One region of the Colwellia aquaemaris genome, then DNA from elsewhere that is predicted to be linked to it. Evidence: riboswitches for the same ligand, from Rfam matches in the RefSeq annotation. Region 1 holds a riboswitch; each other region holds the start of a gene.

What was found. Region 1 has a riboswitch for cobalamin ahead of bluB (5,6-dimethylbenzimidazole synthase). Riboswitches for the same ligand answer to the same signal wherever they lie in the genome.
Region 2: linked by a shared signal. The riboswitch ahead of cobT (nicotinate-nucleotide--dimethylbenzimidazole phosphoribosyltransferase) and the one ahead of bluB (5,6-dimethylbenzimidazole synthase) in region 1 are both predicted to bind cobalamin.
Region 3: linked by a shared signal. The riboswitch ahead of AC27HL_RS18550 (ABC transporter ATP-binding protein) and the one ahead of bluB (5,6-dimethylbenzimidazole synthase) in region 1 are both predicted to bind cobalamin.

What each region holds. Positions count from the first base shown of each region.
Region 1 covers NZ_BAAJLV010000003.1:480-8,277, reverse strand. Annotated here, with positions in the region: gene AC27HL_RS09615 (S8 family serine peptidase) at 1-6, opposite strand, end outside; gene AC27HL_RS09610 (S8 family serine peptidase) at 376-2,781, shown strand; cobalamin riboswitch at 2,932-3,149, shown strand; gene bluB (5,6-dimethylbenzimidazole synthase) at 3,189-3,968, shown strand; gene AC27HL_RS09600 (GGDEF domain-containing protein) at 4,006-5,007, opposite strand; gene AC27HL_RS09595 (S46 family peptidase) at 5,350-7,509, shown strand; gene AC27HL_RS09590 (ExbD/TolR family protein) at 7,753-7,798, shown strand, end outside.
Region 2 covers NZ_BAAJLV010000002.1:174,436-182,233, reverse strand. Annotated here, with positions in the region: gene cobU (bifunctional adenosylcobinamide kinase/adenosylcobinamide-phosphate guanylyltransferase) at 1-514, opposite strand, end outside; gene AC27HL_RS07105 (adenosylcobinamide-GDP ribazoletransferase) at 514-1,335, opposite strand; gene cobT (nicotinate-nucleotide--dimethylbenzimidazole phosphoribosyltransferase) at 1,325-2,392, opposite strand; cobalamin riboswitch at 2,555-2,745, opposite strand; gene AC27HL_RS07095 (histidine phosphatase family protein) at 2,926-3,546, opposite strand; gene AC27HL_RS07090 (cobalamin-binding protein) at 3,736-4,554, shown strand; gene AC27HL_RS07085 (HD domain-containing phosphohydrolase) at 4,700-5,752, shown strand; gene AC27HL_RS07080 (ABC transporter substrate-binding protein) at 5,746-7,798, shown strand, end outside.
Region 3 covers NZ_BAAJLV010000011.1:4,804-12,601, forward strand. Annotated here, with positions in the region: gene AC27HL_RS18535 (cobalamin-binding protein) at 1-68, opposite strand, end outside; gene cobO (cob(I)yrinic acid a,c-diamide adenosyltransferase) at 118-723, opposite strand; gene AC27HL_RS18545 (FecCD family ABC transporter permease) at 730-1,737, opposite strand; gene AC27HL_RS18550 (ABC transporter ATP-binding protein) at 1,737-2,579, opposite strand; cobalamin riboswitch at 2,829-2,976, opposite strand; gene AC27HL_RS18555 (M13 family metallopeptidase) at 3,117-5,186, opposite strand; gene AC27HL_RS18560 (lipoprotein-releasing ABC transporter permease subunit) at 5,536-6,813, shown strand; gene lolD (lipoprotein-releasing ABC transporter ATP-binding protein LolD) at 6,914-7,633, shown strand; gene lolE (lipoprotein-releasing ABC transporter permease subunit LolE) at 7,634-7,798, shown strand, end outside.

The DNA of each region.
Region 1 (7,798 bases):
TTTCATAGATGCTCCAGGTGTCTCTATAGTGTATTCGAATACGAACATTCGACTTTTATAATTATGTTATTCAGGGGATATCCCTTGAACGTATTTTGATACTAACAGTTAAGTAAAAGCCCCCTAGTAAATACCCGACATTTTTTCATAAAAAAACGACAACAAATAAAAACAACAATAAAAAACAAAAACTTATAAATTTTAAATTTTATTTTATTGTCGGAATATTACTAATTAACGTCTTGTTATTGCTATTCCACATATGCTTTAAAGGGCATGATGAATGAGGTGATTAATTGCCAACTAATAAAAATAATGCGTCCGATGCTACAAAGTAAACAAAGCATTCAGCGCAATAACCGGAGAGACTCATCAATGAGAAATATACCAAAAGCAAGCTTAAGCGCTATAACATTGTCAGTTATTGCTGCAACTGCTAACGCTCAAACATTCCAAGCAGCAGAATTACAAACTGTACCTGTAAATGCCAATACTATGACTGCTGTAAATACAGACTTTAGCCAATGGCGCGAAAGTCAAAAATTCCAGAGTCACGACTTTACTGACCGCATTATTGTTAAATACAAAAGTGGTTTTGAAGCACAAGCATTAAGCAACTTTTCTTCGGAAAAAGCTATGCCTGCAGGATTAGCGAAAAAAGCTGGTCATAGTTTAAAACACCTAAAGAAACTAAAAAATGGCCGTCACGTAATCTCTTTAGGCAAGCAAAAACACATTAACGACGTAAAAGCTATGGTGATGGAACTTAATAGCCACGCCGACGTTGAATTTGCAGAACCTGATTATAAGCGTTATTTAATGGCGCAAAACCAACCTTGGGGTATCGCAGATACACAATCTGACCTTATTTCAGATAATGACGCTGCCAACATGACCGTATGTATTATCGATTCAGGTTATGAGCGCGCCAACCCAGATTTAAATGCCAACAATGCAACAGGTACCAATAACTCAGGTACAGGCAACTGGTATCAAAATGGTGGTTCTCACGGTACTCACGTAGCAGGTACTATTGCCGCGGTTAACAACTCTGAAGGTGTTGTTGGTATTATGCCAAACACTAATGTAAACCTTCATATTGTAAAAGTGTTTAACGAAGCTGGCTGGGGTTACACAGGTGAATTAGTTGATGCTGTGGATACATGTGTAAACAACGGCGCTAAAGTCATCAATATGAGTTTAGGTGGCGCTGGTTCAAGCAACGCAGAACGTAACTCTTTACAAGCAGCAGCTGACGCAGGTGTTTTACTAATCGCCGCTTCAGGTAACGATGGTGATGCTACCCTTTCTTACCCTGCTTCTTACGATTCAGTAATGGCGGTAGGTGCACTTGACCAAGGTCGCCAACATGCTGAGTTCTCTCAGTACACACCTCAAGTTGAAATTTCAGCACCAGGTGAAGCAATTCTATCAACAGTTGCTGGTGATGGTCGTTTAGGCTATATCACTTTAGGTTCAACAACTTACGGTAACGATGAAGTTGTACCACAAACTCACTACATTCAAAGTGGTGGTAGCTTTACTGTTAGTAACGTAGACAGCTCTGCAAATGGTGTATTAGCCGCTTGTACTATTTCAGGAAGCAGCTATAGCTGTTCAAACGTTTCAGGAAACATTTGTTTAGCTGAACGTAATGATAACCAAAAAGGTAGCAACTACCCTGAAATTAATCCAGCTAAAGCGTGTGCCGATGCCGGTGCATCAGGTGTTATTGTTTATAGTAATAGCGCTCGTCCAGGCCTACAAAACCCATTTTTAGTAGATGCTAACTCTGACGTAACAGTGCCAACTGTTTCTGTAAACCGTGAACTAGGTTTGCAACTTATGGGACAACTAGGTACGAATGCTAATTTAAATGTTGTTGGTGGCCAAGATTACGCATACTACAACGGTACTTCAATGGCGACTCCACATGTAGCTGGTGTTGCGGCATTAGTATGGAGCAACAACCCAGATTGTACCGCGACTCAAGTTCGTAACGCATTAAAATCTACAGCAATTGACTTAGATGTAGCAGGTCGTGATGACAAAACAGGTTACGGTTTAGTGCAAGCAAAAGCTGCATCTGATGCACTTGCAGCAAGTTGTAGTACAGTAACTCCACCACCTGCAGGTGGCAATGTATTAGAAAATGGTGTTGCTAAAACAAATTTGGCTGGTGCTAAATCTGAAGAGTTAAGCTTTACGATGGAAGTTCCTGCTGGAGCAACTGGCCTGAGCTTCGATATGGCAGGTGGCACAGGTGATGCTGACCTTTATGTTAAGTTTGGTTCAGCCCCAACAACATCAAGTTATGATTGTCGTCCATACAAAGGTGGTAATACAGAGTCTTGTCCAATTGCTACTGCACAAGCTGGAACATATCATGTGAAAGTGATTGGTTACTCAGCATTTACTGGCGTTAACCTAACAGGTAGTTATACTGAAGGTTCAACTGGCGGTGGCGGCGGAGCTACTGGTGGCAGCGCTTCAGTAACTGACATTAGTGTTGCTCGTCGTGCATGGACTTATTACACAATTGACGTACCAGCAGGTATGGCGACTCTTGATTTCAACATGAGTGGTGGCACAGGTGATGCTGATATGTACATTCGTCGAGGAGCACAACCAACATCATCAACTTACGACTGTCGTCCGTATAAAAGTGGTAATACAGAGTCATGTCCGTTTACTAACCCTGCTGCAGATACATGGCATATCGGTATCTACGGCTATCAAGCTGCAAGTGGTGTAAGCTTAGACGTAACATATAACCCATAGAGTTAAGCTAGATTCCCAACTAGTGTTGTAATTAGGGGAAGTACTAAAGTACTTCCCCTTTTTTTGTCTCCTTCAAAATCCTACTTCACGTAACTAAGCACTAAACAACTACAACTTTATTCTGTGTAAACACTTCTACCTTTGCTATAGTGCTGCAAACTACTTTTAGGTGCTTGACTCTCAATCTTTAGCGTCAAGAGAATAGGGAAATTGGTGAAACTCCAATACGTGCCCAACGCTGTAATGACATTTATGCTTGTTCATAAGCCACTGGTAATTTTTACTGGGAAGGCATCAAGCAGCTTTGTATCTATTGCCCGATACAATAATGTTTTAGTCAGAAGACCTGCCTAATAGTCAACTCCAAGCGAAAGGCCGATCGCTTTAAATCCATCAAGGGGAATATTTTGGATTTAACAAAACAAGATGCAACTAAAAAACATAGCAATAGCACTCAATCACAGCACTGCTTTAGTGCAGCAGATCAACAGGGACTCTATAAAGCAATATTTAATCGCCGTGACGTACGTGGTCAATTTTTACCAAAAGCGATCCCTAATGAGACACTAAGTAGAATAATTTATGCCGCACACCATGCGCCTTCTGTTGGCTTTATGCAGCCATGGGATTTTATTATTATTCAATCTCATGATGTTAAAAAGCAAATTCATCAAAGCTTTGCACAGGCACATAATGAAGCAGAAACTATGTTTGAACCTAGCAAACAACAAACATATAAAAACTTAAAGCTTGAGGGAATAATAGAATCGCCAATTAATATCTGTATTACCTGTGATCGAGAAAGAACAGGAAAAACAGTTATTGGACGAACACATATGAAAGAAATGGATTTATATAGTTCGGTTTGCGCTGTGCAAAACTTTTGGCTTGCAGCAAGAGCTGAAGGCGTCGGTGTTGGCTGGGTGTCTATTTTGCATCATGAGGCATTAAAAAGTACCCTTGCCTTACCAGACAACGTCGTTCCAATAGCGTACTTATGCTTAGGCTATGTTAGCCACTTTAAAGATAAACCTGAGTTAGAGTCGGCAAATTGGCTAGCAAGAAGTCCGGTTGAAGATTTAGTTAGTTTTGACTCTTATGGAAAGAAGGCGGAAACCAAAGAACAATCATCATTGGTTTCGCAACTGCAAGCTGACAAGCGTTTTCCTAGCTTATTTAAGCTATAAAACTGTACCTAAATCATACCAGTAAATATAAAAGCGTTTACAAACAAACGCTTTTATTTCTACCCGTATTTTTTGCTTGATATAAAGCGATATCCGCTTGTTCAAATAATGCCGTCCAATTCAATTCATCTTGTCGCTCAGCAATTCCAATAGACACTGATATTTTGGGTAAATACGCTTTAGAGTCTCGTTGCATTAATTTTAGAGACGCTATAGAAAGCCTTATTTTTTCGGCTATTTCATGTGCTTGTGTCATGGTTTTATTAACCATCACCACCACGAACTCTTCACCACCAAATCTCACAGCAATATCTTTATCTGAAATGGTTGTTTTAATGACTTTAGCAATACGCTGAATCACTTTATCGCCGATAAAGTGGCCAAATTGATCATTAATGTTCTTAAAATGGTCAATATCAATGGCCAAGGTCGAATGTACTTCCTCTATATCCAACTCTTGCAATTTCACATCACAGCCACGTCGATTAAACAGTCCGGTCAAAGAATCAACAATGGCTTCATGCCGTGCAGCTTCAAGCTTAGCTTTCAAAAAACTAACCTCGCCACAAGCGTGGGTTAATTCCAAAGACAGATCATTGTGCTGTTGCTGAGAAGTGGTAATGCTACTCATCAAAAATGCTACAATGTTTTGCATGGATTTATGATATTCGTGCTTAGAAAGTGCTTTTTCTGCTTTTTTCAAATTTGACGCGACGACTTTATCGCTATCAACTTGGGCATTAATTTTCTCTAACGTTGTGGTTAACGATTTTTCGATAGGATCTAATATTTGCTTATCTATCGCATGAGAGTTTGAAATATACTTTTCAAACAACCCCTCAATAAAAGTTAAATCAACCTCATGATAGGTTTCGACATGCTTTTCTAATTCAGCCGACAATTTCTCATTGCGTTTACTGATATGAAGATAAACCACAGAGTAGTTAACAGGGCTAGGTGGAATTTGATAATGAGATAAAAACTCATTGACTGATTCGCTGATCTTTAATGCTTCATCAAAATTATCTTTAATAAGCACAAAACCTCCTCAAGAATCTCTTTATTTTTATTATTTACAACAAATAATGAGCCAGCAGCACGCATATTTGTAAACATTTTGTTACCTAACTATTTTAGAATATATAAACAATTACACTACAACAAGTATTATGCAGTTAATTTTCAATTAAAATTAGGCTTTAGTTCAATAATGAGTGGAAATTTTAATGTTTTTATCACTACGAAACTCTTCGCATAGTTTACAACAAACAAATACTAATGACTTGATATTGCGCAGGTAAATTACTGCTTTTTTTTGACTATCCTAATTCGATACCGCAAACTGCCGCATGATTTAAATTTACTTTTTGAGAATAATAAAATGAAAAAATTTGCTTCGCTGTGTTTTGCTTTAGCATCTACGGCAACATTAGCTGATGAAGGCATGTGGCAACCACATCAATTACCAAGTATTGCTAATAAGCTTGTAGAAGCTGGATTAAAGTTAGACCCAAATAGTCTTACCAACTTAACAAGTTTTCCAATGGGCGCAATTGTTAGCTTAGGTGGCTGTACAGCTTCTTTTGTTTCTGATAAAGGCTTAGTTGCAACCAACCATCACTGTGTTTATGGCTCAGTTCAATACAACTCAACTGAAGAAAATAACCTGCTTAAAAATGGTTTTTTAGCAAAATCATTTAATGAAGAGCTACCGGCAACTCCTGGCAGTAGAATTTATGTAACAGAAGAAATAACCCCTGTTACCGATATCATTAACGCAGCGTTGACTGAAAACATGTCAGGTGCACAGCGTTATAAAAGCATAGATAAAAGCTCTAAATCTTTAGTAGCTGAATGTGAAAGTGATAGCAAATATCGTTGTAGTGTTGTTAATTTTCACGGAGGTTTAGAGTATTACCTTTTTAAACAACTTACTATTCGAGACGTACGTTTAGTGCATGCTCCAGCCAGTAGCGTTGGTAAATATGGCGGTGATATTGATAACTGGATGTGGCCACGTCACACCGGTGATTATGGTTTTTACCGCGCCTATGTTGGTAAAGATGGTCAACCCGCTGACTACAGTGAAGACAACGTACCATACGAGCCGAAACACCACTTAAAAGTTAACAAAAGCAGTGTTGATGAAGATGACTATATTATGGTGCTTGGTTATCCAGGACGAACAAACCGATACCGCACAGCATTGGAAGTAGAAAATCAGTTCACTTGGGTTTACCCACAAGCTAAAGCTTATCGTGAAGAGATAATAGATTTAATTCATGACTACTCAGCTGTTGGCAGTGATGCTCGTATTAAGTACGAGAGCACACTAGCGAGCTTAGCTAACTATGCAAAAAACTATGGCAGCATGATTGAAAGCTATAACAAAGGCACAACACTGATACGTAAAAAGTCTTTAGAAACTGAGCTTAGCGCTTGGATCAACGAAACTAAGGCACGTAAAAGCAAATACGGCAATGCCTTAAAAGGCTTAAACAAGTTAATTCAAAAAGATCAAGAAACACAGGCTAGAGATTTAATTCTAGGCTATTTGAATTACGGAAAAATGTTAAGCACAGCTAATCGTTTATATCGCTTGTCACAAGAAAACACTAAGCCGAACATCGAACGAAAACGCGGCTATCAAGAGCGTGACATTGCTCGATTTGAACAAAGCATGAAAGCGGTAAATCGTCGTTATGATGCTGAAATAGATCAAAAGATTGTGCTAGCCATGTTCAAACACTACGTAGCACTGCCAAAAGCACAGCGACTTAAATCATTAGACAGTTTTTTTGGGTTAGACAAAAATTTTGATCAGCAACAATTCAAAAACAAGCTTGGAAAAATGTACGCTAAAACAAAGTTAAATGAGCAAGCAACTCGCCTAGCTTGGATGAGTAAATCAGCTGATGACTTTAAAAATAGTGATGACCCATTTATTCAATTAGCCGTCGCAACAGCTGATGAACGCAAGCGGTTAGAAGAAGCCGGAGAAGAATTATCAGGTAATATTCAGTCATATCGTCCTAAATATATGGAAGCATTGATTGCCTACTTTAATTCAAAAGACTTACCCGTTTATGCTGATGCAAACAGCACTCTGCGCGTAACTTATGGCAACGTAAAAGGTTACTCACCACAAGATGGCTTAGTAGCAACGCCATTTACCACGCTTGAAGGTATAACCAGAAAAGACACAGGCATTGCACCTTTTGATGCCCCTAAAAAGCAATTAGAGTTGATTAAAAACAAGCACTATGGAGACTACGTAAAGAAAGATCTTAACAGTGTACCAGTGAACTATTTAGGCACACTAGATATCACAGGTGGTAACTCGGGCTCTCCAACACTAAACGACAAAGCAGAATTTGTTGGTCTAGTATTCGATGGTGTTTACGAAAGTATTATCGGAGATTGGGATTATGACACCAAACTAAATCGCTCTATTCATGTTGATATTAAATACATGCTATGGGTAATGGAATATATTGATGGTGCAACAAACTTAATCGAAGAAATGGATATTGTTGAATAAGCAACAAACATCAAAGTATTAAAAATCCAGCTTCGGCTGGATTTTTTTTACTCAATTCATCGTTAACAACCACACTCTATTATCGTACGCTTTCTTAATAAAACTCTGCTCCGAAAAAAAATTTTCATTTATTCAAACCTATAATACGAACAAATTCGTAAATAAAACTTGAAACTACGTAAACTCTCGTACATATTAAATACGAATAGTTTTCAAACAAATAAATGAATAAAGGAGAGCTAAATGACACGTAGAAAAAGTTTAAACGGTGAACGAGAAGCTGAAGTAG
Region 2 (7,798 bases), on a different contig from region 1:
GATGTAACCAGCCCGCTTGATCAACAAACTGGCGTGATAATTCGCCCATAGGCACTATGCCATGACCCACTTCATTGCTGACTAAAATGATTTCAACACGTTTATTTTTATTGCTCGAACAAAGTTTTATGCTTTCTAATTGTGTCAAAAATTGCTGCTTTTCTTTTTGCCAATAATCAAGATTACATTCTGAGGTATGACCCGCTTCAACATTGGGCTTACATAAACTATTACTGAGCCACAGTGTTAAACAATCGACCAATATGCAGATATCTTGCTGACAACTTTCAATAACTAAATCTATGGTTTTGCCTAGCAATAATGGCGACTCTACTAGTTGCCAATGTTCAGGACGGTCAGCTTGATGTTGCGCAATGCGTTGCTGCATTTCACTATCTAATGCCTGCGCTGTTGCGATATAAATTACTGGTAGGTTTGATGACTTAGCATAACTTTCGGCTAAAGAACTTTTACCAGAACGAGCGCCGCCTAAAATAAGCTGTATCTTATTCATCAACTCGCCCCTGTCAGTGACAATAAAGCAATATAAACAACGACTTCCGAAAGCTGCTGCGCTGCGCCTAAACAATCTCCGGTGTAGCCGCCTAGTTGTTTAGTGAACCAGCGTTTTAAACACCAGCGAGTAATGAGCAAAATAGCCACTAATTGCCAAGCCATGCTAAATGATAAAGTAAAGGCAATAACCACAGCGCCTGTTGCCAGCAAAATTAAATAACTATTGCTTGATAACACTTGTGCTAAGGGCTTAACTTTTGATGTTGCATCTTCGCTGACATAAGGCATATCAGCAATTAAACTGGTTGCTACAACACGGCTTAAACAATGCCCTAGTAATAGAACCGATAATATATTCAGTGCTTCTACAGATAAAAGCTCGTTGTTATTAGCGTTGCCAACAAGAGCGACTAAAGCTTGATACTTAACCATTAAAATGAAAAATAATGCCGCTGCACCGTAAGTGCCTAAACGACTATCTTTCATGATATTAAGCTTGTTTTCGACCGTCCAACCGCCGCCGAAGCCATCCCATACATCAGCCCAACCGTCTTCATGAAAAGCGCCTGTGAGCAATACACTGCAAAACATTGAAATTAAAAGTGCGATCTCGACAGGTAATAACATTGCACTAAGATAAAAAGCTACGGCTGAACAGCCGCCAATTAACACGCCAACTAAAGCAAAATAGCGACTAGCTTGATTAAGCATACTGGCGGTAACATCAACTTTTAGTTTCACTGGTATACGGGTGAAAAAGCTTATCGCTAATAGTATTAGGTGCCATTGCTCGCGTAGCATGCTTTGCTTAAGTAACATCAGTTACCTCAGCATCGGCAAAGCTCGCCATGTCATTATAAAACCCAACAGCGGCTTGAAGCATTGGCAGTGCTAATGCTGCGCCAGTGCCCTCTCCTAAACGTAAACCTAAGTTTAATAACGGTTTAACCGCTAACCATTGCAACATTTTTTGATGGCCTTGCTCGCCTGAGCAGTGAGCAAAGACCATATAACCTTTTACATTCGCGTTTAATTCAATTGCTAACATGGCAGCTGCAGTACAAATAAAGCCATCTACAATAATCAACATTTTGCTTTCTGCTGCCGCTAACATAGCGGCAGTCATTTGTACTACTTCAAAGCCACCTAAACAGCGTAAAATAGCTTTCGCGTCCGTTAAATTTCCAGCATGTAAAGCTAATGCTTGTTCTATGACTTGTTGTTTCTTTTTAACTACCTCATCTGAAACACCAGTACCACGACCAACAACTTCGCTCGCTGGCACTTTCATTAACGCTGCCATAATGGCGGATGCAATCGTGGTATTGCCTATGCCCATTTCACCAAAAGAGACAACATTGCAGCCCGTTTGGCTAATATTGGCTATATGCTGTTTAGCAAATTCAAAACCTTGCTCGACTTGCGCTTCAGTCATGGCTGGCTGTTGGTTTATTGGTTTGGTGATATTACCTAAGCGTTGATTAATCACCGGTAATGAAGCGGTTGGTGCATGCAAAATACCAGCATCAACAACATTAAGTTGCCAACCAAATTGGCGACAAAATACATTTATAGCCGCCCCTCCGTTAGCAAAATTAGCCACCATTTGGCTAGTAACATCACTTGGCGCGATAGAAACACCTTCACTTGCAATACCATGGTCGCCAGCAAATACCGTTAAGTGAGGAGTTTTGATTGAAAGTTTTTGTTGAGATAATTCGAAGGAATTAGCTTTGTTAGTTGTTAACTGAATTTGTGCAATTTGTTTTGCGAGCACTTCAAGATCACCCAAAGCCCCCAAGGGTTTAGTTTTACCATCGATTTTTGCTTGAATTTTTTCTGAGTTTTCACTGCTAAGCGCTTTAATATCAAACATTGCATCACCTAAGTAAAACCGAACAAATTGCTTAACAACTGCGCGGTATAATTTGATTAACGTCGAATATTATAAGAGCATGCCTGAATTGACTAATGACCTAACACTAGTAAACAACTGACAATATAACCTATGCTCGAGTAACCCGCTCGACGGTCTAATTAATGTCTATGATTATTCTGGTATCCTGACTTACAGCATCTCAATATATCCCTTCCCAAGTTATTTTTGCGCAAAACTTAGTGGTTAATATATCGCTCTGTTTACAGTTGCGGGCACAGTTGTGGACTTTCACCACATTCCCAGTTTCATTCAATTTACAACGCATTTAAGGTAATAAAAAAATGAAAATTAATATGACATTATTAAATTTATGGCGCGATTATCGACAGCTAGGGGAAAATAGCAAGGTTTATTTTTATCTCAATTATGTCAGAAAAACATAAAAATGTTTTAAATCAGATTATTGCCTAAAACCTGGCTATTGCCTTCATACTAAAGGGCTAAAATTATCGTCATTTATTAAAACTAATTTACAACATTAATTTACACCAAGCCTTACCGTCACTATCAATGAAAATTTGAATATGAATAAGCGCGCCATAAGGCACATCAATATTAGTCATATGATGAGTACCGGGAATAGCAAGCCCTAATACTTTTGCCAGCAAGTATCGAATAACCCCACCATGACTAAATACTAAGATATTTGATGAGTCACATTTATCAATATTAGCTTGGCTTAACTGCGAAATTAAATTTTGCCAGAAGTCATTAACACGCTCAGTAAAGCTTGTCATAGATTCGCCATTCGGTGGTAAGCATTGCCAAGGGTTTTGCCAAAATTCCCCCAATGTCGGTGAGGTTTGCCATAATGTTTGGTAGCGTGCTCCATCCCAGTCGCCAAAATTCATTTCTTGTAACTGTTCAGATACTTGCAGCGTGAGTCCATTTTTTTGACTGAACTGTTCGGCAAAATCTCGACAACGTTTTAGCGGAGAACTAAAGCAATGTGAAATAGTAGGTAGCTTATTTGTCGCTGCAATTAATTGCTGTTTACCAAGATCAGAAAGTGCGATATCCGTTCGCCCACACAGAATACCTTTTTGTACCAGTTTACCATGGCGCAGTAAATAAACATTAAATTCTGACAAGTTTTATTCCTAATTCTACTGATAACTTCTAGGGCAGTGTAACAAATAAGTAAGTAACATTAACAAGTTAAATATTTTGTTTAAGGTTATCTCCCCTACCTTGTGAATAAAGAATAAAGCATTGTCTCTTAAGAGTGGATAATGTTAAAACAAGCACACTAAAAGCATTATTTATCCCAAGGAAAGTACATGAACCAAACTCTACAACCTAAATGGCCTGAACGTATTATCTGTTTAACAGAAGAAACGACCGAAGCGCTCTATTTGATGGAAGAAGATCATCGTATTATTGGGATATCAGCCTATACCATGCGCCCTGAACGAGCGCGTAGAGAAAAAACCAAAGTAAGTGCTTACATTACCGCTAGAACTGAGAAAATATTGGCGTTAAAACCTGATTTAGTTTTAGCTTTTTCTGATATGCAGGCTGATATCGTTGCTGACCTAATAAAAGAAGGCATTAATGTACACTGCTTTAATCACCGAAGTATTAGCGAATCCCTACAAATGATCCGCACACTATCTAGCTTAATTGGTAAGTCGGAGAAAGGTGAAAAGCTGGTTACTGAATTACAAAGTAACTTGACCAACATACAACAACAAGCCGCTAAATTACCTGTTCGTCCTAAAGTTTATTTTGAAGAATGGTTTGATCCCATTATTACTGGTATCGGCTGGGTAAGTGAACTAATTGAAATTGCGGGTGGTATCGATTGCTATCAAGAATTTGCTAAACAGTCTTTAGCAAAAAATCGCATTGTTGCAGACGCTAGTGATGTTATTGCCAAACAGCCCGATATTTATATTGCCTCATGGTGTGGTAGAAAATTCGATAAAGAAAAAGTGACATCACGAGATGGTTGGCAAGACATTCCAGCAATTAAAAATGATGATATACATGAAGTAAACTCTACCGACATTTTACAGCCTGGTCCTGCGGCATTAACTGATGGTGTAGCGGAATTAGCTCGCATTATTGAACAATGGTCAAATCGACAAAACACATAATGCAAATGACAAAATCGCCGGTGATTTAGCTTCAAAACAACAACTAAAAAACTATCTAGAAATTGTTGGGAAATTATTGTCTGAAAAGATAGTTACTGCTATGTTTTAATTATAGATTATTTATATTCTCACAATGGAACTTGGCATGAGAGATAGCGTTACAATATTAGTTGTTGACGATGCACCTGAAAACATTGATGTTTTGGTTGGTATATTAAAACCAAGTTACCAGTTGAAGGTGGCACGCGATGGTGAAATGGCCATAAAAATAGCCAATATTCAACCGCGTCCTGACTTAATTCTATTAGATATTATGATGCCAGGTATCGATGGCTACGAAACCTGTAAGCGATTAAAGCTCGATATTGCCACCCGTGACATTCCTATTATTTTTATTACCGCCAAAATATCTGTTGAAGATGAGGCGCGTGGACTTAGTTTAGGTGCAGTTGACTATATAGCAAAACCGGTAAACCCTGCCATCGTCATGCAACGGGTAAAAACACATTTAGCATTAAGTGATCAAAAACGTGAGCTCTATCAAAAAGTAAAAATGCAAACCCAAGAGCTAATTAACACTCGTTATAACATTATCCAAAAACTTGGCCGCGCGGCTGAGTTTAAAGATAATGAAACCGGTAATCATGTCCAACGTATGAGTAAATATGCTCGTATTCTTGCCCTTGCTTGCGGCATGGAAAGCGAAACCGCTGACTTACTAATGAACGCAGCACCTATGCATGATATTGGTAAAATTGGCGTACCTGATCACATTCTTAAAAAATCAGGCAAGCTAAACGAAGAAGAATGGTTGATTATGAAGGAACATGCTGCTTTTGGTGCCGAAATTCTTGATGAAGAAAACCCCTCATTACTTCTAGAAACCGCAAAAACTGTTGCCATGACCCATCATGAGAAATGGGACGGTACTGGCTACCCTAATGGCCTCAAAGCAGAAGCTATTCCACTGGAAGGTAGAATAATTGCTATCGCAGATGTATTTGACGCCTTAACATCTAAGCGCCCATACAAACCGGCATGGACCATAGAACGAGCAATAGCACTAATTAAAAGTGAATCAGGAAAACACTTCGACCCCCAACTGGTTGAATATTTTATAAATAACTTAGATGAAATACTCGAAATTAAAGCGCAGTTTTCTGAAGAGCCAACAACAAATACGGAAAACATATGCTAAGTTTTTGCCATTTGCGCACCTGCATTCTAGGTTTATTATCTACTCTTTTCATCTGCCTTAGCCCATCAAATTTTGCCAGTGAATTAGAAAAAGTATCGATTCAGCTGAATTGGACCCACCAATTTCAATTTGCTGGTTATTATGCCGCTATTGAGCAGGGTTATTATCAGGAACTCGGCCTAGAAGTAGAATTAAAAGAGTTTAATGGTAAACGCGCTATAGAAGACTATGTCGTAGAAGGCAGCGCAACATACGGCGTTAATAACTCTAGTTTAATTGTGGCAAAAAATAACGGCAAACCTGTGGTTATTGTGGCACAAATATTTCAGCACTCACCATCAACACTGGCCACCTTACGTTCTTCAAATATTACCACGCCATTTGATTTAATTGGCAAACGTATTATGGTTGACTCAAGTAGTGAAAACTATGCCTCAATTATCGCCATGCTTAAACAGGCGCAACCTGATACATCGGGCTTTTCTTGGCAAGAGCAAAGCTATGATTTTTCGTCGTTAATTAATGGCAAAAGTGATGCTATGCTTATTTATCGTACCGACGAGCCCTTTAAGTTTGCCCAAGAAAATATTGAGATATTTATCATAGATCCACGCGATTACGGCATAGATTTCTATGGGGATAACCTTTTTACCAGCGAAGAAGAAGTTAAAAATCACCCGCATCGTGTACAGGCAATTCGACAAGCAACAATAAAAGGTTGGCAATATGCGTTAAACAATAAGCAAGAAATTATCTCGTTGATTGAGCAAAAATATAACAGCCAGAATAAAACCCGTGCACATCTAGAATTTGAAGCTGATGAAATCAGTAAAGTTATCTTAGCCAAGTTCATACCTATCGGCTCTATTGCTCGAACTAGGATGGAAAAAATTACCGAAACCTACTATCAACTTGGCATGATAGCGTCACCTGTTTTACCAACAACTATATTACTCGAAGATGCCTTAGCTCAATTTGCACCTAAACGATTGAATCATGATAAAAGCATTTCATTAATCATCATAATGGTGGTTATTTCATTACTATTAATTTCTTGCACCCTATTATTGCCTAAATTAATCACAGCAAAACGACTTGCAGTTTTTATGGCTTCACGAAAATTCCCAGTGATTGTTCACTCCATTTCTATTCTCAATATTGCCATTATATTTACGGTGATTTATTTAACCCTACAAGATAATGAAGAAAGCACTCAAACCAGTATGAAAAAGAACTTAGAGTTTGTTGTTAGCGCAACAAAATCACGTTTAAATGACTGGGTAATGGATCAAGAAAATTTATTAAAACAGATCAGCCATGATGACGAGGTCGTCAATTTAACTCAAAAACTATTATTGCAGCCAACATTAAAAGCGTCGCTTTTAATCTCAACTCCACTTCAAAATATTCGTGAATATTTCCGTCAAAGTAGTGTTGATGGCCAAGGTTTTTTTATCATTAATCAGGACTACATTAATATTGGTTCTAGTCGCAATGAAAACTTAGGGCAAATCAATTTAATCGCCAAACAGCAACCTGATATATTACCGCGAGTATTCGCAGGAGAAACCCATTTTGTTTCTCCAATAAAGTCGGATGTCAGTTTAACCTTTGGGAATACACGTAACCCGATAGACCAATACAGTATGTTTATCGTAACCCCGATAAAAGACCGTGAAGACAAGGTTATCGCCGCACTCACCTTGCGTGTGCAAGCCAGTGGTCATATTTCAAATATTCTTCAACAAGGCAGAATCGGTGCCTCTGGTGAAAGCTATTTAGTCAATACGCTAGGAGAAATGCTGTCTAAAAGTCGCTTTGAAGCGGACCTTTCATCAATAGAGTATTTTAAAAACTTAACTGAAAATGAAAAACTTATTTCACTAAAAGCACCTAAGGTCGATATAACTCAGTCAAACAGCAGCAATATTGATATTAAACAACTGCCATTCACATTTATGGCTAATGATTTAATTAATAACGTACGCCCAAATAGCCAAAATGTATTGAACAACAATAAAGTCTCCTCCAATGTTATTGGTTACA
Region 3 (7,798 bases), on a different contig from region 1:
TTATCATTAGCACTTGCGGTGCAGATCAAGCTCATTAATGCGATAAGCAGATAGTGAGATAATTTCATGCCGTTTTCATATTCCTTGTGATGTGGGTTGCTGCAAAAGATGCTCGCTTTACCAGTCGATGCCTTTTTGTGCTTTTATGCCGTTGTCAAATGCATGCTTAGTTGGCTGAACTTCACTAACGGTATCTGCTAGTTCAATAATACTGCGATGACAAGCACGGCCGGTAATAATAACATGTTGCATAGCAGGGCGGTTAACTATGGCTTCAATAACCTCGTCTAAATCTAGGTATTTGTACGATACCATGTAGGTCAATTCATCTAGTAATACAACGTCAACACTTTCATCTTTTAATAGGCGTTTAGCTTCATTCCATACTTTGGTTGCTGCGGCAATATCTTTTGCTTTGTCTTGAGTATTCCAAGTAAAGCCTGTCGCCATAACATGAAATTCCACACCATTTCTCTCCAGTAGATTACGCTCGCCGCATTCCCAGTCACCTTTGATAAACTGTAATGCAGCCGCTTTGTAGCCATGACCAACTGCTCGGGTCAAGGTACCAAAACCTGAGGTTGATTTACCTTTGCCATTACCAGTGATAACTATCAGCAGGCCACGCTCTTCCTGTGCTGCGTTAATACGTGCGTCAACTTTATCTTTAATTCGTTGCATTCGCTCTTGATGTTTTTGATTTTTATCTGCGTCTGTTGTCATATCTATTTATCCTGATTTACGAGTGCGATACATGATCGCTAAAAAGAAAATACTACCAATGGCTGAGGTAATTATACCAATAGGAATTTCGACATTGCTCAGTGCACTGCGGGCAATAACGTCAACCCAAATTAAGAAACAACCACCCACTAAGGCTGAGCCTAAAATAAGTGGCATGGTTGTTACGCCCACTAATTGCCTTACAATATGTGGGATCATTAAACCAACAAAGCCAATACCACCACAATAGGCAACTATAGTTGCGGTAACGGCTGCGCATAAGGCTAATAAGATCAGCCGTAATTTATCAACGTTCACACCTAGGCTGGCGGCACTTTCATCGCCTAGCAGCAGGGCGTCTATATGTCGATGCAATGCGAAAATACTAATTATGGTGATAAACACCATGGCACTTATTAGGTAAAAATGAAACATTTCAACACGAGTTAAGCTACCCATTAACCAAAAAATAACGCGATTCGTGGCGAAAGGGTCACCAAGATAAAGAATAAAATGACTAATGGAGCCGAGCATAAATGAAACGGCAACGCCAGTTAGTAATAAATGGTTCATATTTCGCAGCAGTGTTGCGATACCAAAAACAATAACAACAGAGAATAAAGCGCCAAGAAAAGCGGCTAACGGTAACGCTAACATTTGTTCGTCTGACAACAAGAGTGTCGCAATTGTAGCCCCTAAACCGGCACCTGAAATAATGCCAAATAGGTAAGGATCTGCTAATGGGTTTCGAGTAACATTTTGCAAAATAGCGCCAGCGCAAGCCAAGCCCATTCCGGCAACTAAGCCCACTAATACTCGAGGTACACGAATTTGCCAAATCACCATGTCGTGCATAGGTGTCGCGCATTGGCTTATTACGCATTGCGCAATATCAAAGCTAGTAATTTGGGCAGGGCCAAAGGTAATGGCGGAGATAACCGAGAATATTGTGATCACCAATAAACTGCTAAATACCCAAGTGCTTTTACCTTTTACTACGGCAATTAAATTCATTAGTTTTTACCTATTAGCTTGCTTGCACTGGTTTTGACATCAGGATAAAAATGTACTCGAGGCACTGTACTACTAGTTGCACTCGTCTCGTTTTCATTTGTTGGTGCATGATAGGCGTAATCACGATAGCAAGGTAAGCCAAATACTTCGCTGAGTGTCGTTGGGTTTAAGGCATTGTCAACCTTGTCATTACATACCAGTTTCCCGTTATTGAGTAACAGCAAACGTGTGCAATATTGAGCGGCGAGGTTTAGATCATGAATGGTCATGATCACGGTTATTTTCAGTGCTTTCACTAACTGTAATATTTGATGTTGATAAAATATGTCTAAGTGGTTTGTTGGCTCATCTAACACCAGTATTTGAGCTTTTTGCACTAAGGCTTTAGCGATAAGAACACGCTGTTGCTCGCCACCGGATAGCGTATTGAAATATTTGTTTTCACTGGTTGCTAAGCCAACTTTCTCTAAGGCTAGCAAAATTTCTTTTTTATCAAGGTCGGTATCGCGGGCAAATAAAGCCTTATAGGGCAAAAGCCCCATACGCACTACGTCATAAACTTTTAAGTCAAATATTGGTGGTGACTTTTGTACAACCAGTGCGAAAATTTGCGCAAGATGATGAGGTTTATATTGCTTTATACTTTTATTTTTTAAGTTTATGTTGCCTTGCCAATTATTAGATTGATTAAGTAGACACTTTAACAGTGAAGTTTTACCTGCGCCGTTTGGGCCGATAATACCAAGAATATCGCCTTGCTTAACGTTGAATGAAATATCACTTAAAATTGCTTGATTGCCAACAGACCAAGAAACCGACTGCAGTGTTAATAGGTTTGTCATAATGTTCAGCTTAACTTTCTAAAAAGTATTTTAGTGCTAACACCAGTTTGGCTCTGATAATAAAAAACTGTTTTTAAAAGCGTCATTTTCTGCGATGTGCCTCAATTCAAATCAAATATTTGAATATGTTTCACTTATAGTGATTATATCTACAGAGAAGGAATTAAAGGTACGCGCGCCACAGTAGGCTGTGATGTTAGTAACTCTCGTGTATTCCCGCACGGCGTTAATCTACTAAGTATGTGTTAGTTGTGTTTGATACTAGGTGTCCTGACTTATAACTTAATTTTTCTACTTAAGTTACTTACAGTTGCGGGTACAGTCACGGATTTAAACCGTGTTCCCTATAAATCAGCGTTAAACCGTTTTGATAATAGCTGAAAGTATCATTTTATATTCGCTAGATTTTACGTGTATGTGCTTTGCTTTACAATGAAAACCAATAAGCTAGCTGGTCGCGAGATCAAATAAAGATTAAAAAAGGAGCCATAAGGCTCCCTTTGTATAAAGTTATAACGGTAAATTTAATTATATCAACTACCAAATTTTTACACGTTTTTCAGGTGCAATATACATAGCGTCACCTTCTTTTACGTCAAATGCTTCATAGAATTCAGGCATGTTAGATAATGAACCTAGTGCGCGGAATTCACCCGGAGAATGTGGGTCTGTTGCCACGCGGTTACGTAATGATTTTTCAACCATCTTGCCACGCCATACTTGTGCATAACCCATAAAGAAACGTTGATCACCGGTTAAACCGTCAATCACTTCAGCTTCTTTCCCATTTAATGATGCCTTATATGCTTTGTAGGCAATAGTAACACCAGATAAGTCACCAATATTTTCGCCTAAGGTTAGTTCACCGTTAACATTTAAGTCATCAAATACTGCATAGTTACTATATTGCTCAACGAGATTATCAGTGCGTACTTTAAAGGCAGCTAAATCTTCGTCAGTCCACCAGTTACGTAAGTTACCTTCGCCGTCATATTTACTACCTTGGTCGTCAAAACCGTGTCCCATTTCATGACCAATTACCGCGCCAATGCCACCGTAGTTTACAGCGTCATCAGCATTTAGGTTGAAAAATGGTGGTTGCAAAATCGCGGCTGGAAATACAATTTCATTTTTAGTTGGGTTGTAATAAGCATTCACTGTTTGCGGCGTCATACCCCATTCTTGTCGATCGATTGGGCCACCAAGCTTAGCAACTTCTTTTTGGTGAGAAACTTCACCTGAACGCATTATATTACCAACTAAGTCGTCACTTTTTATTGCTAATTTAGAGTAATCTTCCCACTTATTCGGGTAACCAATTTTAGGATCAAAGCTTGCTAGTTTAACCTGCGCTGCTTTTTTGGTTTCATCAGACATCCACTCTAATTCATCAATACTTGCGCCATAAGCACCACGTAAATTTTCTACTAGCTGTGTCATACGAGTTTTAGCTTCTGGTTTAAAGTGACGGCCAACGTATACTTTACCAATTACTTCACCTAAGTTACGGTTTACAATCGACACACCGCGTTTCCACATTGGACGCTGTTCTTTACGGCCACTTAATTGTTTTGAATAGAAATCAAAATTTTCATTATCTAAATCGGTTGTTAATGAACTAGCAAAGTTGCTTAGGGTGTGGAAAGTTAAAAATGTTTTCCAATCGTCAAGTGATGTTTCAGCGAATGTTTCGCCAAAACCTTTTACGAAAGAAGGTTGGTTAATGATTAAATCTTTTTGTGCTCCGGCACCTTGTGCTTCAAGGTAGGCTGTCCAGTTGAATGCATCAGTAACAGAGTTTAAATCAGCAACGTCAAATTTGTTGTAACGCTTTGTGCTGTCACGTGACTCAACTTTAGTCCAATGAAAACCAGCTAACTTAGTTTCAAGCGCCATAATTGTTTGTGCTGCTGCTTTACCGTTTTTAAAACCGGCTAAATCGAACATTTTTTCAATATGGGCAAGGTAGCCATCGCGTAATGCCACAAAACGATCGGCTTCGTTAAAGTAGTAGTCACGATCAGGTAAGCCTAAACCATTTTGCCATACGTGTGTTGCATAACGAGTTGAGTCTTTTGCATCAACGCTGATGTAAAAATATAGTGGGCTATTAAAGCCATATTTTTGATTTTCGCCAAAAAATGTCGCTAATTCATTCTTATCTTTTAGGTTATTAATGTTGTCAAAAATCGGTTGAATTGGCGCAATACCAGCTGCATCACGTGCTTCATTGTTCATAAATGAACGGAATAAATCGGCAACTTTTTGCTCGTCACTACCCATTTTTAAGTTTTCTGTGGCAGCTAGCTCTTCGATAATAGCTTTAACATTATCATCAGCTTCATCACGTAAGTCGTAAAATGAACCAATTGAGGTTTTGTCGCCAGGAATTTCATTGTTATTTAACCAAGCACCGTTTACATAGCGATAAAAGTTATCTTGTGGGCGAACGGTTAAGTCCATGTTGGCTTTATCAATACCAGAAGCTAGAGCTGTTTTTTGCATGACAGGCGCTTCAGTTGTTGTTGTTTGTGTTTTGGTGTCGTTGTTACAACCAGCAATAAACAACAAAGATGTGCATACTGCACTTGTTATTATAGTTTTCATTTAATACTCACAAATTTAAATAATTTTCAATTAACTCACCGATACTAAAGATTCTAAGTACAATTTACTAGTGAAATGAAACCTTTGTTTACATAATCTTAAACAACAGTCGTATTTTATAATTTACAGCTTGTTGGGTAGTGATTTTAAAAGCAATTAATTACTTGCTTAATAGCGGGGATAGTTTTTATTGGCTAGTAACTTGTGTTGATAAATTGAAAGGTAATTCAATGCTGTTTGTCTTTGATGCATGAGTTTTATTAACAGTTTTTATTTCTCCCAGTAAAGTTTCCACTAGAGCGGCGAAAAAGTTAATGAACAAGTCGCTCATATACAGTAAAGCTGTGGTATGCTCAGCAACGAAATTAATATTGGCGCTTTGCCATTCAAGATGAAGAAAGGATTAATGTTTCAACCCGTTAGTATCTATATTGGGCTAAGGTATAGCCGCAGTAATCATGGTAAAGGCTTTGTTTCCTTTATAACTTTTTTTTCAATTATTGGAATTGTGCTTGGTGTTGCCTCGTTAATTACCGTCGTTTCTGTCATGGATGGTTTAGAGCGTGAGCAAAAGCGCCGGGTTCTTGGGTTAGTGCCTCATATATTGATGTCTGCGCCACAAGAAAAAATGGAGAACTGGCAAGCACTACAAAAAAACATTACCGCCATGGCGGACGTAAAACATGTAACACCCTATCAGGAAAGTGAAGCATTAATTCAGTCTAGAACGGCATTACAAGGAGTTTTAGTGCACGGCATTATGCCTGAATTTGAACAGCACAATATCATAGAAACGGCTATGGAATATGGCAAGCTTTCAGCGTTATCAGATAAGCCTTTTGGTATTGTTTTAGGGCAAGCTTTAGCACGCAACTTGAAAGTCTCTCTTGGTGATACCGTAAGATTAACCTTGCCTAACAAAACACTTTTTACACCAATGGGACGTGTACCCGTTCATCGCACTTTTAACGTTGTTGGTATTTTTAATGTTGGCTCTCAGGTGGATGAGTCTATGGTTTATATCCATATTAAAGATGGCGCTAAATTGCATCGTCAAAAAGGCGATGGTGTTAATCAGCTAAGGTTGTATTTAAATGATGCTTTTAATGCACAAGTAGCGATAAAGCAATTAAAGCTCGATTATGGCAACTTTAATTATGTTAGCTGGCAAGAAAGCCAAGGAGCCTTGTTTGCGGCTGTTAGCATGGAAAAAAATATGATGTGGTTAATGTTAAGTTTAATCATCGCGGTAGCTGCATTTAATATAGTTTCTGCTTTGGTTATGGTGGTAATAGATAAGCAAGGGGAAATAAGTATTTTACAAACCTTAGGTTTAGATCGAAGTGGCATTATTAAAATATTTATTACACAAGGATTAACCAATGGCATTTGGGGTGTTGCAATTGGTGTACTGCTAGGCGTTACCCTAACTTTGAATTTAAACGCCGTATTTGAGTTTTTAGGGGTTAGCTTACTCGGTGGCGGTCAGAAACTACCAATAGCACTTGATGCCACGAATATTTTTATTATTGTTAGCTCTGCCTTGATAATGAGCTTTTTAGCTACACTTTATCCGGCATATCGAGCTGCGCAAACTCAGCCAGCACAGGTACTGAGAAATGAATAATAGAACCGTAAATGTAAAAGCAAGAAAAATGGAAAGTATTTTGAATACAGATAAGGCAAGTAGCCAAATAGATGCAATGAGTGTAGAGAAAAATAAAGAGATGGCGTTGGGCTTGGAGTGTCGGAATCTAAGCAAGGTTTATCAGCAAGGCTCAATAGAAACATCTGTATTAACCAATTTGAATTTAGCCGTCAAAGCGGGTGAATTAGTGGCCATTGTTGGTAGCTCAGGTTGTGGTAAAAGTACTTTTTTGCATTTAGCTGGCGCTTTAGATACACCCAGCGCCGGTGAAGTATTTATTAATGGTGTCGATATTCACCAATTATCTGAAAAACAAAGAGCTAAATTTCGCAATCAACATATAGGTTTTATTTACCAATTTCATCATTTAATGATGGAGTTTAGCGCAGAAGAAAATGTTGCTATGCCGTTATTGATTCGAGGCGATAAACCTAAAGATGCCTTGATACAAGCTAAAGCTATGTTAGAGCAAGTTGGCTTAGGGCATAGAGGGCATCATCGGCCGTCTGAATTATCTGGTGGTGAGCGACAACGTGTTGCCATTGCAAGAGCATTGGTAACTAAGCCTTCGTTAATTCTAGCCGACGAGCCAACGGGCAATTTAGACTTTGATACCGCTGAACAAATTTATCAATTGCTGCAAGAGTTAAATAAAGCTGTTAATACCAGTTTTGTGATTGTTACGCATGATTTAACCTTGGCGGCAAAAATGGATCGACAATTACGGTTAGATCACGGTCATTTAAAAGCACTTGAAAGTGATGTGAATCGCGCTGAGATTCAGAGTGAGGAAAAGTAAGTGATAAAACCGCTTAGCGTCTTTATTGGCTTACGTTACGTACGAAGCCGTCAAAATCGAGGTTTTTCTTCGTTTATCTCAGCGTCGTCGACGATAGGCATTGCCATAGGTGTTATGGTGCTTATTGTGGTGCTATCAGCCATGAACGGCTTCGAAAAAGCTTTA